DNA from 2 places in the Streptomyces sp. NPDC046303 genome. Region 2 is predicted to be linked to the other one. Evidence: riboswitches for the same ligand, from Rfam matches in the RefSeq annotation. Region 2 holds a riboswitch; the other holds the start of a gene.
The links. A riboswitch is a leader RNA that binds a small molecule or an ion and turns the genes downstream of it on or off. The one in region 2 is predicted to bind cobalamin.
Positions count from the first base shown of each region.

Region 1: another riboswitch for cobalamin. It lies ahead of ACZ6I1_RS20910 (cobalamin biosynthesis protein); the one in region 2 lies ahead of ACZ6I1_RS00350 (ABC transporter substrate-binding protein).

Region 1 is NZ_JBVJFA010000019.1:34,611-41,722, reverse strand. It holds gene ACZ6I1_RS20920 (putative cobaltochelatase) at 1-582, opposite strand, end outside; gene ACZ6I1_RS20915 (cobyric acid synthase) at 815-2,335, opposite strand; gene ACZ6I1_RS20910 (cobalamin biosynthesis protein) at 2,332-3,291, opposite strand; cobalamin riboswitch at 3,329-3,479, opposite strand; gene ACZ6I1_RS20905 (hypothetical protein) at 3,578-3,799, opposite strand; gene ACZ6I1_RS20900 (inorganic phosphate transporter) at 3,828-5,111, opposite strand; gene ACZ6I1_RS20895 (alpha/beta hydrolase) at 5,423-6,553, shown strand; gene ACZ6I1_RS20890 (hypothetical protein) at 6,718-7,112, shown strand, end outside.
Region 2 is NZ_JBVJFA010000001.1:68,446-75,557, forward strand. It holds gene ACZ6I1_RS00330 (helix-turn-helix transcriptional regulator) at 1-667, opposite strand, end outside; partial or broken gene ACZ6I1_RS00335 (DNA glycosylase AlkZ-like family protein) at 700-1,649, shown strand; gene ACZ6I1_RS00340 (glycoside hydrolase family 18 protein) at 1,747-3,084, opposite strand; gene ACZ6I1_RS00345 (DUF4352 domain-containing protein) at 3,286-3,831, opposite strand; cobalamin riboswitch at 3,884-4,022, shown strand; gene ACZ6I1_RS00350 (ABC transporter substrate-binding protein) at 4,069-5,070, shown strand; gene ACZ6I1_RS00355 (FecCD family ABC transporter permease) at 5,067-6,128, shown strand; gene ACZ6I1_RS00360 (ABC transporter ATP-binding protein) at 6,125-6,931, shown strand; gene ACZ6I1_RS00365 (VOC family protein) at 6,966-7,112, opposite strand, start outside.

The sequences.
Region 1 (7,112 bases), on a different contig from region 2:
GCGGTCGAGGAGCTGCGGACGCAGCTCGCCCTCCTCGGGGTTCATCGTGCCGACGAGCAGGAACCGTGCGGCGTGGCGGACGGAGACGCCCTCGCGCTCCACGTACGAGGCGCCCATCGCGGCCGCGTCCAGCAGCAGGTCGATGAGGTGGTCGTGGAGCAGGTTGACCTCGTCGACGTACAGGATGCCGCGGTGCGCGTCGGCGAGCAGGCCGGGCTCGAAGGCCTTCACGCCTTCCGCCAGGGCCCGTTCGATGTCGAGGGCCCCGACGAGGCGGTCCTCGGAGGCCCCGACGGGCAGCTCCACCATGCGGGCGGGCCGGGCCGCGCCCGGGCCGGGCTCGTGCGGGCCGTCCGGGCAGGCCGGGTCCGGCGCGGCCGGCGCGCACGAGAACCGGCATCCGGGGACCACGTCCACCTGCGGCAGCAGCGCCGACAGCGCGCGCACGGCGGTGGACTTGGCGGTGCCCTTCTCGCCGCGCACGAGCACACCGCCGACCGCCGGGCTCACGGCGTTCAGCAGGAGCGCCAGCCGCAGGTCGGTCTGACCGACCACTGCGGTGAACGGATAGGGCGTGCTCATGCGTTGCTCACTCCTTGGTGTGGTGCGGTGGGCTGCGCGGTGCCGGTGCGGGTTCCGCTGCGCGGGCTGCTCCCGTGACGGGGGCTCCGCCCCAGACCCCGCTCCTCAAACGCCGGAGGGGCTGGATTTCGGCTGCCGCCCGCCAGATGCGGCTGGTTTGCCCGCAGGGCAAATTCAGCCCCGGTTCCGGGAAGGGGCGGGGCGGGGGAAGCCGCCCGCAGGGACCGGCCCGTCACGGTGCGCCCGGCGGGAGGAACGGGAGGCCCGCCGGGGCTCCGGTTTCGATGAGCCGCAGCAGGGCGTCCGTGTCCGCGTGCTCGGCGATCAGGTCGCCCAGCAGGTCCAGCTGTTCCTCCCGCAGCGCGGAGAACGACGTGTCCGGAGCGGGCACGAAACGGCGGCCCGCAGCCGAGGCCACCTCGCGGAGGAACGCCCGGCGGAAGCCGTCGGACTCCAGCGAGCCGTGCCAGTGCGTTCCCCACACCGACCCGACCCGGCACCCGTCGAGGAAGGGCGTCCCGCCCAGGACTTCGGCCACGCCGTGGTGGATCTCGTAGCCCGAGACCTCCTCGCCCAGCGCCGAACCCACCGGGCGCGCCAGGGTCTTCTCCCGCGCGAAGCGGACGCGCACCGGCAGCAGTCCGAGCCCGTCCACCGAGCCCGCCCGCGATTCGACCTCGTCCTCGATGTGCTCGCCGAGCACCTGGAACCCGCCGCAGACGCCCAGCACGGGCCGCCCCTCGGCGGCCCGCCGCAGCAGCGCGTCCGCGAGCCCGCGTTCCCGCAGCCACTCCAGCGCCTTGACCGTCCCGCGCGTCCCCGGCACGACGACGAGGTCCGCGTCGGCCAGTTCCTCGGCCCGGTCCACGAACCGCACGACCACCCCCGGCTCCGCGGCGAGCGCGTCGACGTCCGTGAAGTTCGACATCAGCGGGACCGCGCACACCGCGACCCGCAGCACGTCCTCGCCCACGGGCGGGGCCACCACCGACTCCCGTACCGCTCCGCGCAGGGAGACCCGGAGCCCGTCCTCCTCGTCGATGCCCAGCCCGTGCCGGAAGGGCAGGACCCCGTACGTGGCCCGCCCGGTCAGGCCGCGCAGCATCTCCATGCCCGGCTCCAGCAGCGTGACGTCACCGCGGAACTTGTTGACCATGTATCCGGCGATCAGCGACTGGTCCTCCGCCGACAGCAGGGCCGTCGTACCGAAGAAGGACGCGAAGACCCCGCCCCGGTCGATGTCCCCGACCACGACCACCGGGAACCGCGCGGCCCGCGCGATGCCCATGTTCACGATGTCGGTCCGGCGCAGGTTGATCTCGGCCGGACTGCCCGCCCCCTCGCAGATCACGGCGTCATACGTGCCCCGCAGCTGCTCCAGGCAGTCCGTGACGATGCCGAGCAACTGCTCCTGCCTGCCCCCGTGGTAGCCGCGGGCGCTCATCTCGCCCACCGGCTTGCCCAGCAGCACCACCTGGCTGCTGCGGTCGCTGCCCGGCTTGAGCAGGACCGGGTTCATCAGCGCGGTCGGCTCCACGCCGGCCGCCTGGGCCTGCATGGCCTGGGCGCGGCCGATCTCGGCGCCCTCCAGCGTCACGAACGAGTTCAGCGACATGTTCTGCGCCTTGAAGGGCGCCACCTTCACGCCCTGGCGGGCCAGCCAGCGGCAGATGCCCGCCGTGACCACGCTCTTGCCCGCGTCCGATGTGGTTCCGGCGACCAGCAGTCCGCCGCCGCGCTTCGCGCCGCTCATGCGCGCCCCCTCCGTGATGTACGCGAAACCAGCGTCCGGGCCGCCACACACGCCCCGAGCGCCAGCCAGGTCACCTGCCGCGACAGCCGTACCGCCCGCTGGATGTCCGCGACCGCCACCGGCCGCCCCGCCGCGCCGTTCAGCACCGCCCGGTGCTCGACCCGCCCCCCGTACGCCAGGGTGCCGCCCAGCCGTACGCCGAGCGCACCCGCGAAGGAGGCCTCCACGGGCCCGGCGTTCGGGCTCGGGTGCCCGGCGGCGTCCGCGCGCCAGGCCCGTACGGCTCCCCGCCGGTCGGGACCGGCCAGTACCGCGGCCAGCGCGGTCAGCCGGGCGCCCGGCCAGCCCGCCAGGTCGTCGAGCCGGGCGGAAGCCCAGCCGTAGCGCAGGTAGCGGGGGGACTTGTGGCCGACCATCGCGTCCAGGGTGTTCACGGCGCGGAAGGCCAGCAGCCCGGGGACCCCGGCGACGGCGCCCCACACCAGGGCACCGACCACCGCGTCGGAGGTGTTCTCCGCGACCGACTCCACGACGGCGCGGGCCATCTGCTGCTCGTCCAGGGCGTGCGGGTCGCGTCCGCACAGGTGCGGCAGCCGCTCCCGGGCCACCTCGGCGTCCCCGGCGGCGAGCGCGCCGCCGATGGCGCGGGCCTCGCGGCCCAGCGACGTGCCGCCCACGACGGCCCACGTGGCGGCGGCGGTCAGGGCGATACGGGCGGCCGCGGGCCGGGAGCGCACGGCGCGGGCGCCCAGCGCGCCGACGGCGGCCGCGCCCCCGGCGCAGACCAGGGTGTGCAGGAGGCCCCGGGCGCGGTCGTCGCGCCACAGGGCACGTTCGACGGCGGCGGCGGCTCGTCCGAAGGCGGCCACGGGGTGCCCACGGCGCGGATCCCCGAGGATCCGGTCGCCGATCAGGCCCGCCGTGACGCCGTACGCGAAGACGCGATCGGCACGCATGGTGGCAGGTATGTCCTCACTCAGGGTCCGCGCCCTGGTTCGACGTGTCCGGCGGCGAGAGTTCCTGGCTCCCGGGACGCACTCGGCCGAGTGCCCCGGTGACAGTGGCGGGACCGCGCCGGATTCGCACCGGACTTCCTCTCCATGCCGCCGTATTGGCTCGGGCAGTCCACCACGCACCGCGAAGGCCCGTCAACTCGCCGTTGACCTGCGGCGGGGTACGCGAAAGCTCCCCCCGGGAGGACCCGGGGGGAGCCTTCACACGTGATGTCTCACATGTGACGTCTCAGACGACGATCAGGTAGATCCCGTACGCCACGGCCGCCGCGCAGAGCGCGAAGCAGGCGTACGCGCCGCTGCGGGCCAGGGTGGCCGCGCCGCCCTGCTCGGTGGCGGCCTCGTGCTTGGACAGGCCCACCAGGCCGAGGGTGAACAGGGCCACGAGGGCGACGGTGGCGGAGAGGCTGACTCCGAACACGGAGCCGAGGGCTTCCCAGTCGATCTTCATACCGCTGATTCCTCTGTCGTTCTCGGGGTCAGACCGCCGCGGCCGGAGCCGCAGGCGTCGCGGTCGAGGCCGAAATGGTGGCCTTGAGGGCGTCGTCCGTGACCGCGGCGGTCGTACCGGCGACGGTCGTACCGGCCGCGGCGGCGGTCGGCGGGACGGTGACGGCCGCGATCGCCGTGGTGACGACACCGGGCTCCTCGGCGCCGGCCGCCGGCACGTCGTTGACGTTGGTGTGGTCCACGACCTGGCGGCGCGAGATGAGCCAGATGGCGGCGCAGGAGGCGACCAGGAAGACCGTGACGGCGGCGATGCCGACGTCACCGGTGCGCATGACCAGCTCGGCGCCCGCGGAGACCAGGGCGGCGGCCGGCAGGGTGAGGCCCCAGGCGACGAACATGCGGGTCGCGGTGGACCAGCGGACCACACCGCCCTTGCGGCCCAGGCCCGCACCCATGACCGCGCCGGAGCACGAGTGGGTGGTGGAGAGCGAGAAGCCGAGGTTCGAGGAGGCCAGGATGACCGTGGCGGCCGAGGTCTGGGCGGCGAAGCCCTGCTGCGGCTGCAGGTCGGTCAGGCCCTTGCCCATGGTGCGGATGATGCGCCAGCCGCCCAGGTAGGTGCCGAGCGCGATCGCGATACCGGCGGAGAGGATGACCCACACCGGCGGGTTCGCGTCCGGCGCGATCGCGCCGCCCGCGATCAGCGCCAGGGTGATGATGCCCATCGTCTTCTGCGCGTCGTTGGTGCCGTGCGCGAGGGAGACCAGTCCGGCCGAGGCGATCTGGCCGGCGCGGTAGCCCTTGGCCGAGGTCTTGTCGCCGACCTTGCTGCCGAACTTGTACGTGACCTTCGTGGCCAGCATGGCCGCCAGACCGGCGACGAGCGGGGCCGCGATCGCCGGGATCAGCACCTTGGTGACGAGCGTGTCGCCGTTGACCGCGCCGAGGCCGGCCGAGGCGACCGCGGCACCGATCAGGCCGCCCATCAGGGCGTGCGAGGAGCTGGAGGGCAGGCCGACCAGCCAGGTGAGGAGGTTCCACAGGATCGCGCCGACCAGGGCGGCGTAGATCACCTCTGGCTGGATTCCTTCCTCGTTGACCAAGCCCTTGGAGATCGTCTTGGCGACCTCCACGGACAGGAAAGCGCCGACGAGGTTGAGCACGGCGGACATGGCCACCGCCGTCTTGGGCTTGAGGGCGCCGGTCGAGATGGTGGTGGCCATCGCGTTGGCTGTGTCGTGGAAACCGTTCGTGAAGTCGAACACGAGAGCGGTGATGATCACGATCCCGAGGAGAAGCGTTATGTGCTCCATTTACCCAGGCTTCTGTTTGACGTCAGTGGCTCGGCGACCGTAGGCAACCTGGATGAACGGAAGGTGAACTACCGCGGGCTGGTCGGTGTCTCCACCCGGGGTGTGATCGGTCCATTCGTCCCGATTCTGACCTAGGTATCTAGATAAATGCACGTCAAAGCGGGGTGAACGAACCCCTCCGCCGGGGATCTCCGGCCCGCCGGCCGGCCCGTCCCGGACACCGAAAGAGACCTAGATCACCCCGCTGCCGGCGATTGCCGGAACGATCTCCTCCGGTGGCCCGGCGAAGCCCGCGCCCCGACACTGGAGCGGTGCGTACCGCGACAGCGACGGCAGCGGCCGTCACCACGACCCTCCTGGGCGCCGGCGTGGCCGCCGTCGCGGCCGGGCGGTACGCCGCCGACGCGGCCCTGCGGCCCGAGCCCGGGCGCCCGCTGCCCGGCAGCCCGCGCCTGAGCGTGCACTCCACCGCCGCCGGCCGGGTCGTCCTCACGCGCTCGCTCGGCTCCCTGCGCCCCGGTACGTACGGACTCGACGCCCCCGGCGTGCACGCCGTGGTCGGGCCCGTGCTCCCCGACGCCGAGCACGCCCCGGACACCGTCGTACGCCGCCTCCTCGCCGTCACCCACGGCAGCCTCGACCCCGGCACCCGGGTCACCCTGACCTCCCGGGTCCACGTCGGGAACCCGCGCACCGCCCTCGGGCTCGACCACGCGGACGTGGACGTCCCCGGGGAGCTCGGCGCCCTGCCCGCCTGGTTCGTGCCCGCGGCCCGCGACACCTGGGTCATCACCGTGCACGGACTCGGCGCCGGCCGGGAGCACCCGATGGTGGTCATGCCCTTCCTGCACCGGTTCCGGCTGCCCGTCCTGGACCTGGCCTACCGCGGCGACCTCGGCGCCCCCGCCTCCCCGGACGGCCTCGGCCACCTCGGCGAGTCGGAGTGGCGCGACCTGGACGCCGCCATCCGCTACGCCCTGCGCTACGGAGCCCGCCGCGTCATCCTGCACGGCTGGTCCACCGGCGCCGCCATGGCCCTGCGGGCCGCCGAGCGCTCGGCGCTCGCCGGCCGGATCTCCGGGCTGGTGCTGGACTCTCCCGTACTCGACTGGCACGCGACCCTGCGCGCCCTCGCGGTGGCGCGCCATACCCCGGCCCCGGTGCTCCCGCTCGCGGTCCGCGCCGCCGAGGGCCGAGCGGGCCTGCGCGCCGACCACCAGCCGCCGCTGGCCGACCCCGGCGCGCTGCGCGTCCCCGCACTGGTCTTCCACGGCCCGGACGACACCCTCGCCCCCTGGGAGCCCTCGCGGCGCCTCGCCGCCGCCCGGCCCGATCTCGTCACCCTGCACACCGTCCGCGAGGCCGGCCACGGCGCGATGTGGAACGCCGATCCGGCCCGGTACGAGGAGGCCCTGCGCCGTTTCCTGACCCCTTTGATGTGACCCTGATGCGGCCCCTCATGGGACCTCTCATGTGACCTCTCATGTGAAGGGGATGTGGCGGCAGGAGTCCTGCGGGTGAGTTGCCCCGGTCTGCACCTCGGGCCGTCCTCGGAAACGGCTGGTTCCGTTTGGGCTTTCGGCCGGTGACGGGCGAGACTGCTTCCGTGACGTCCCGAAAGCCTGATGAGCAGTTGGCTCGCGACTCCAGACTCCGACTCGTCTACCCGCGGTCCGTGGGCACGGCCCGCAAGGCGGTGACGGACCGACGCCCCCGGCCCGCTCCGAGGCCCCCGGCGGGCACCCCCGCCACGGCCGACCTCGCGAACCGCGCCCGTGCCTCGCTCGCAGACGCCGTACGCCTGACCCGCTGGGCCGAAGTCAACCTCGGCGCCGGCGACAGCGGCCGGCCCGCCCTCACGGGCGCCCTGCGCGCCGAGGACGTCGAACGCGCCGCGGGGGAACTCAACCTGACGCACGGCCAGATCCGGGTCGGCTGGGACCGCGCCCGCCTCGCCGGTCTCGTCGAGGTGCACGGCGGCCACGCCCGGCCCGGCTGGCG
Region 2 (7,112 bases):
CGGTGGGCGTGCGGGGCGTGATCCGGTCGGCGCGGAAGGTACGCCAGTCCCCGCGGTCGAGGTCCCAGGCGACGAGGTACCAGCGCCCGCCCCACGTGACGAGGTGGTGGGGCTGCGCCCGGCGCGGCGCGGAGGGGTTGGGGGCGTCGTCCTCTGCGGGCGGGGAGCCGGCGGCGCCGGCGTGGGCGTAGTCGAAGCGCAGCTCCTCGCGGGCGTGGACGGCGGCGCTGAGCGTCATGAGCACGCCGCTGTCGGCCTGCGGGTCCGGCCCGTTCACGGCGCGCTCGACGGCGGTGAACCGGAGGGCGTCGATGCGGCGGCGCAGCCGGGCGGGCATGACCTGTCGGACGGTGGTCAGCGCCCGCGCGGCGGCCTCCTCGATTCCGGCGCCGGTGGCGGCCGCGACCTGGAGGGCGACGGCGAGCGCCACGGCCTGTTCGTCGTCGAACAGCAGCGGCGGCAGCTCGGCGCCCGCCTCGAGCCGGTATCCGCCGTCGGGTCCTTTGAAGGCCACCACGGGATAGCCGAGCTCGCGCAGCCGGTCCACGTCACGGCGCACGGTGCGCGGGCTGACGTCAAGCCGCTCGGCCAGCAGCGCCCCCGGCCAGTCCCGGCGCGCCTGGAGGAGCGAGAGCAGCGACAGCAGTCGCGCTGAGGTCTTCTGCATGACTCCATGCTGCCCCGGGAAGCGGTCACATTCTGTCCGCTTCTCCTGCGAGGCTCGGGACCGCGCCGGACCGCACGGCGCACCACCGGGCGCTGGGCCGCGCGACGCTCGCCCGGCAGCTGCTGCTCGACCGCGCCGGGGTGCCGGTCCTCGACGCCGGTCCTCGACGCCGGTCCTCGACGCCGGTCCTCGACGCCGGTCCTCGACGCAGTCGCGCCCCTCGGCGGACTGAGGCGCAGGAACCGCAGGAGCCGTTCGCCGGGCTCTGGTCGCGGCTGCGGGCGTTCGACCCGGCGGAGCGCTCGGACCGGCTCGTCCGGCGGGGCGTGGCGCGGACCCGTCTGATGTGCCGCACCGTCCACCTCGTCACGTGCCGCGAGGTCGCGGCGACCGACCTCGAGGAACTCGCCGCCGCGGGCCGGGCGGTGATGGCCGACGGCGAGCCGCGCTCGATGACCGGACTCGCGCGGGCCCTCGCCGGGCCCTGGGGGAGATGCTGATCGGCGCCCCTCGGAGGGCGCAGCTGCCGCCGCGGGCGTGGCGGACGCCGGGCCGGCGTGCGCAGGGTGCTGCTCTCCTCCTGGCCGGGTGGCGAGATCGACCCGCCCTCCGACGACGGCTCCGATCCGGTCGGCCAGGCGCTCGCACGGCGCTGCCTGGCGGCCTACGGCCCGGCCGCCACGGCCGACCTGCGCGCCTGGTGCGGCCTCGCCGGACTGCCGGCCGCCGTCGCCGCGCTCCGCGAGGCGCTCGTCTCCTTCCGCGGCGAGCGGGGACGGGAGCTGCTGGCCCTCCCCGACGCACCGCGCCCCGACGCCCGCGTCGTCCTGGTCGACGGCCGGGCCGCCGCGACCTGGAGACGTGAGACGGCACGGTGAGCGTGAGCCCGCTGCGCCGCTTCTCCCGGGCCGACCGCGGCGCCGTCGCGGAGCAGTGGAGGCCGCCGGCCGCCCGGTTGTCGTCCGACCGCGCACGAGGCGCGCACGTGGCGTGCACGTGGCGCGCACGTGGAGGGCGCCGCCGGGCCGGATCCGAAGTCGCGGCCCGGCGGCGCCGGTCAGTGGGCCCGCAGCCCCGGGTCAGCGGCCCCGCAGGCCCCGGTCCACGGCCGTCATCAGCTCGCCGTCGGCGGTGTCCGCGTCCAGAGACCAGAACATCGCGCCGCCGAGGCCGTGTGCGCGGATGTAGCCGGTCTTGGTGCGCAGCACCTGCGGGTCGTCGTACGTCCACAGGGTGCTGCCGTCGAAGAGCCAGGCGTGCCCGCCGCGCCGGTCCCGGTGGACCTGGTACGTCCCGGAACCGGCCAGCTCCTTCAGCGCCTTGTAGTCCTCGTACCCGGCCGACCAGGTGGCCGGCGCCGGCCCGGCGGCCGGCTGCCCCATGCCGTCCCCGCCGCCGCTGACGCCCGTCCACCCCTGCCCGTAGAACGGCATGCCCATCACCAGCTTGTGCGCGGGCGCGCCGCGCCGCCGCCAGGCGTCGACCGTGCCGTGCACGCTGAAGTCGCCCCGGGCGTAGAGCGCGGACTGCTGGGCCGTCGTGGACTCGCCGGAGACGTGGAAGTCGTATCCCTGGAGGGTCACGAAATCGAGGTCGCGCATGATCCGGCGGACGTCGAAGCCCGCGTCGATCTTGGCGGGTGCGGTCGGGACGAAGGCCGTCAGCTCGTACGGCGACTTCCGCTTCACGCTGCGCTCGTGGGCGTCGAGCTGCCTGCGGAACTCCCTGACCAGCTCGGTGAAGTTCCGCTTGTCCTCGGGCCGGAACCTCGTGTCCGTGTCACCGGCGGAGCCGGGCCACTCCCAGTCGAGGTCGATCCCGTCGAACACCCCGGCGGCCGCGCCCGCGCCGCCGCGGGTGCCGTCCCGCGGCAGGTTGCCCTTGATGTAGAGGTCGATGCACGACTCGACGAACGCCTTGCGGGAGGCGGGCGTGAGCGCGGCGTCCGAGAAGTGCGTGGACCAGCTCCAACCGCCCAGCGAGATCAGCACCTTGAGGCCGGGGTGCTTGGCCTTCAGCTCGCGCAGCTGGTTGAAGTTGCCGGCGAGCGGCTGGTCCCAGGTGTCGGCGACCCCGTCCACCGAGTTCTCGGCGTCGAGCGGGCGGACGTAGTCGGCCCAGGCGTCGGCCTCGCCGGGCACGTTCCCGGTGAAGCACCTGCCTTCGGCACTGACGTTGCCGAAGGCGTAGTTGATGTGGGTGAGCCTGCCGGCGGAGCCGTTCTTCTCCAGGTCCTGGACTTGGAAGTCCCGTCCGTAGACGCCCCATTGGGTGAAGTAGCCGACCTTCTTGTACGAGCGGTGGTGACCGCCCGCTGCTCCGTCCTGCACGGCGACGCCGGCGGCGGGCGCGAAGGCGGTCAGCAGGGAGAGGGAGCAGGCGGCGACGGCCAGCCGGCCGAGCATGCTGCGGCGCATGGGCTTCCTTTGCGGATGCGGGAGCGGGGCGTGAGCGCGTGCGCGGTGCATGCCGGAAACTATTGGTCTGGACCAGAGTGGTCAAGAGGGCGGCGGGAACTCACCTGCCACGGCGGCGTTCCGGGGCGGCGCGGAGGCCGTCCCCGGGCGCCGCGGTGAACGGACTGGGCGCCGCGGTGGTGTCGCCGGCGTCCCGGGGGGTTACGGCAGGCTCCACTGGCCGACGTCGTCGGCCAGGCCGCCGTTCAGGGCGAACTGGACGGCCGCCGGGGCGGCGTCCTTCGGGAGCCGGAAGGTGACGAAGCCCTCGGCCGAACCGCCGGGGCGCAGGGTGACGGTGTCCGGGAAGGAGGCTCCGGCCGCCGTCGGGCTGTTCAGCCCCGCGAACCGTTTCCCGGCCGTGTCGAGCAGGTGCGCGGCCGGTGCGGGGGAGTCCTTGTACACGGCGGTCCCGGTGTTCTCCAACCGGAAGCGCACGGCCAGCAGCCGGGTCGACGTATCGGCGGCCGGGCCTTCCGGATCGGCCGGGCTCGCCGGGTCCACCACCTGGACCAGGGTGACGTCGAGCCGCTGGCCGGGCTCGTTGCCGGCCAGGGAGACGGTCTCGTCCGACCCGGCGGGGGCCGCGCCCAGCAGCGCCGGGCCGAGGAGTGCGAGCGCCAGCGCCAGCGCGGCCGGTGCGCCGCGCGGGGCGCGCCGACGGCGCGGGCGGCGCCGGGGCGCGGGGGCATCCGCTGATCCACCCATCACCCTGTCCACGATCCTCCCCGGCCGGGGGTCCCGCCACCCAGGAAGATCGACTCTGGCAGACTGGCCGCGTAACCCAGGCGGTGCAGGACAGGAAACCGGTGCGATTCCGGTGCGGTCCCGCCACTGTGACCGGCCCTCCCCACGGGGAAGGCCGGGAGTCAGACACTGACGCACCGCCTCTGCTCGGTCCTTCACGTCGACCAGGGGACGCGGATCCCCCGGAGAGGCTCTGCCATGTCGCACCGTCGCGCCCGCGCCTTCCTGCGCGCGATCACCCCCCTCGCGTTCCTGATACCCCTGGCCGCCTGCGCCGGCTCCCCCGCCGAACGGCAGGCCAAGGCCGCGGGTTCGTCCGCCGAGGCGCCCGGGTTCCCGTACACCGTCACCAACTGCGGTGTGACCAGCACCTACCAGGCCCCGCCGCAGCGCGCCGTGACCATGAACCAGCACGCCACCGAGGTGCTGCTCGCCCTCGGCCTGGAGGACCGGATCGCCGGTTCCGCCTACCTCGACGACGCCGTGCTGCCCGCCTACCGGCCCGCCTACGACAAGATCAAGGTGCTGGCCAAGGAGTACCCCTCCAAGGAGGTCCTGCTCGGAGCCAACCCCGATTTCGTCTACGGGGGCTACTCCAGCGCCTTCGACAAGGCGCAGGGCCGCGACCGTGAGGGGCTGGCCAAGACCGGCATCAACTCCCGGCTCAACGTGGAGAACTGCGCCGGAGGCCCGGTCGGCGTCGAGCAGCTCAGGACCGAGATCACCGAAGTGGCGCGGACCTTCGGCGTGCCCGAGCGCGGCGCGAAGCTCATCGAGGACGAGCAGCGCCGCATCGACACCGTGACCGCCCGGGTGAAGGACAAGCCCCGGCCGTCCGTCTTCGTCTACGACTCCGGCGAGGCCTCCGCCTTCACCGCCGGGGGCGACGGCATCGGCCACCAGATCGTCTCGCTCTCCGGCGGGACGAACGTCTTCGCCGACCTCAAGGACACCTTCGGCGACGTGTCGTGGGAGAAGGTCATCGAACGCAAGCCCGAGGTCGTCCTCATCTACGACTACGGCAGCACCACCGTCGAAGCCAAGAAGCAGCGCCTGTTGAACGACCCGGCCCTCGCCCAGGTTCCCGCCATCAAGAACCAGCGGTTCGTCGTGCTTCCGCTCTCCTCGGCCGTCCTCGGGGTGCGCGTCGCCGACGCCGTCGAGTCCCTGGGCCGCCAGTTGCACCCCGACGCCGCGTGAGCCGGCGCCGGACCCCGGCCGTCCTCGTCCTCCTCGTCGCCGCGCTGGCGGCGTCCGCCGTCGCCGGCCTGGCCCTGGGGCCGGTACGGATCGCGCCCGGCCAGGTCCTCGACGTCGTGCTCGGCGGCCTGACGGGCGAGGGGCGCACCGGGGCGTTCGCCTCCATCGTGTGGGACGTCCGGATGCCGAGGGTGCTCCTCGGGGCCGTCGTCGGCGCCGGGCTCGCCGTGACGGGCACCGTGCTCCAGGCCCTCGTACGCAACCAGCTCGCCGACCCGTTCCTGCTCGGGGCCTCCTCCGGCGCTTCGGCAGGGGCCGTCCTCGTGATCGTCTTCGGCGCGGGGACCGGTGTCGCGGGGGCGGCGGGCCTGGCCGGTTTCGCGGGCCGGCTGGGCGTGCCGTCCGCCGCGTTCGCCGGGTCGCTGATCGCGCTCCTCGCCGTCTACGCCATGGCCCGGCGCGGTGGAGCCATGACCACCGGCCGGCTGATCCTCGCCGGGGTGGCCGTCCAGTACGTCCTGTCCGCGCTCACCAGCCTCGTCCTGGTGCTCGCCGCCCGCCCCGACCAGGTCAACTCCGTCCTCTTCTGGACGCTCGGCGGGCTCGGCGGGGCCCGCTGGGAAGAACTGGCCCTGCCTGCCGCCGCCCTGCTCGTGGGTACCGGCCTGCTCATCGCCCTGGCCCGGCCGCTCGACCTGCTGCTCGCGGGTGAGGAGGGCGCGCACACGCTGGGCCTGGACACCGGGCGCTTCCGGGCCGTCGTCTTCGTGCTCACCTCCCTCGTCATCGGCGTGCTCGTGGCCTACAGCGGGGCGATCGGGTTCGTCGGGCTGATGATTCCGCACGCCGCCCGGATGGTCGTCGGCGCCGCGCACCGGGCGCTGCTGCCGGTGGCCGCGCTGGGCGGGGCGGTGTTCCTGCTCCTGGCCGACCTGGTCGCCCGTACGGCCGCGGCGCCCGAGGAGATCCCGGTCGGCGTGGTCACCGCCCTCGTCGGCGGGCCGTTCTTCCTGTGGATGCTGAGGCGCTCCACCCGGACCGAGGGGATGACCGGATGACCGGGACCGCGGCGCTGGAACTCGCCGTCCAGGGCGTGCGTTACGAGACCGAGGGGCGCACGCTGCTGCACGGTGTCGACCTCACCGCGCGTCCCGGCGAGACGGTCGGTGTGGTCGGCCCCAACGGCAGCGGCAAGACCACTCTGCTGCGCTGTGTGTACGGCACCCTGCGGCCCACCGCCGGCCGGGTCCTGCTGGACGGCGCCGACGCGGGCGCGCTCACGGTCAAGGACCGGGCGCGGCGCGTGGCGGTCGTCCCGCAGGACGCGAGCGGCACCTTCGGGCTGACCGTCCGCGAGGTCGTCGCCATGGGGCGCAGCCCGCACAAGCGCTTCTGGGAGCAGGACGGCCCGGACGACGCCCGGCGGGTGGCCGGGGCCCTGCGGACCGTGGGCGCGGGCGCCTTCGCCGCCCGCCGCTTCGACGAGCTCTCCGGCGGCGAACGCCAGCGCGCGCTGGTGGCCCGCGCCCTCGTCCAGGATCCCGGCCTGCTCGCCCTCGACGAGCCGACCAACCACCTGGACATCCGCTACCAGTTGGAGATCCTCGGCCTGGTCCGCGCCCTGCCCTCCACCGGCCTGCTGGTCCTGCACGACCTCAACCTCGCCGCCGCCTTCTGTGACCGGCTGTACGTGCTGGACGGCGGCCGCGTGGTGGCCTCGGGCCCGCCCGCGGCGGTACTGACCGAGGAACTGCTGGCCGAGGTGTACGGGGTGAGCACCCGGATCGGAATCCACCCGGGCACGGGCGCGCCGAACATCGTCTACCTGCACCCGGAGGGAGAACGCCCGGGGAAACGGTGACGAGCGGGACGGGTGGTCGCCGAACCGTCCGCGGCTACGCGGCCCCCGCCCCGTCCTCCTGGTACCCGTACGGGCGGGTGATGATCTCCATCCCGTGCCCGGCCGGGTCCGTGAAGTACACGCCCCGGCCCCCGTCGTTGTGGTTGATCTCGCCGGGGAGCTTGCCGTGCGGGTCGGCGTA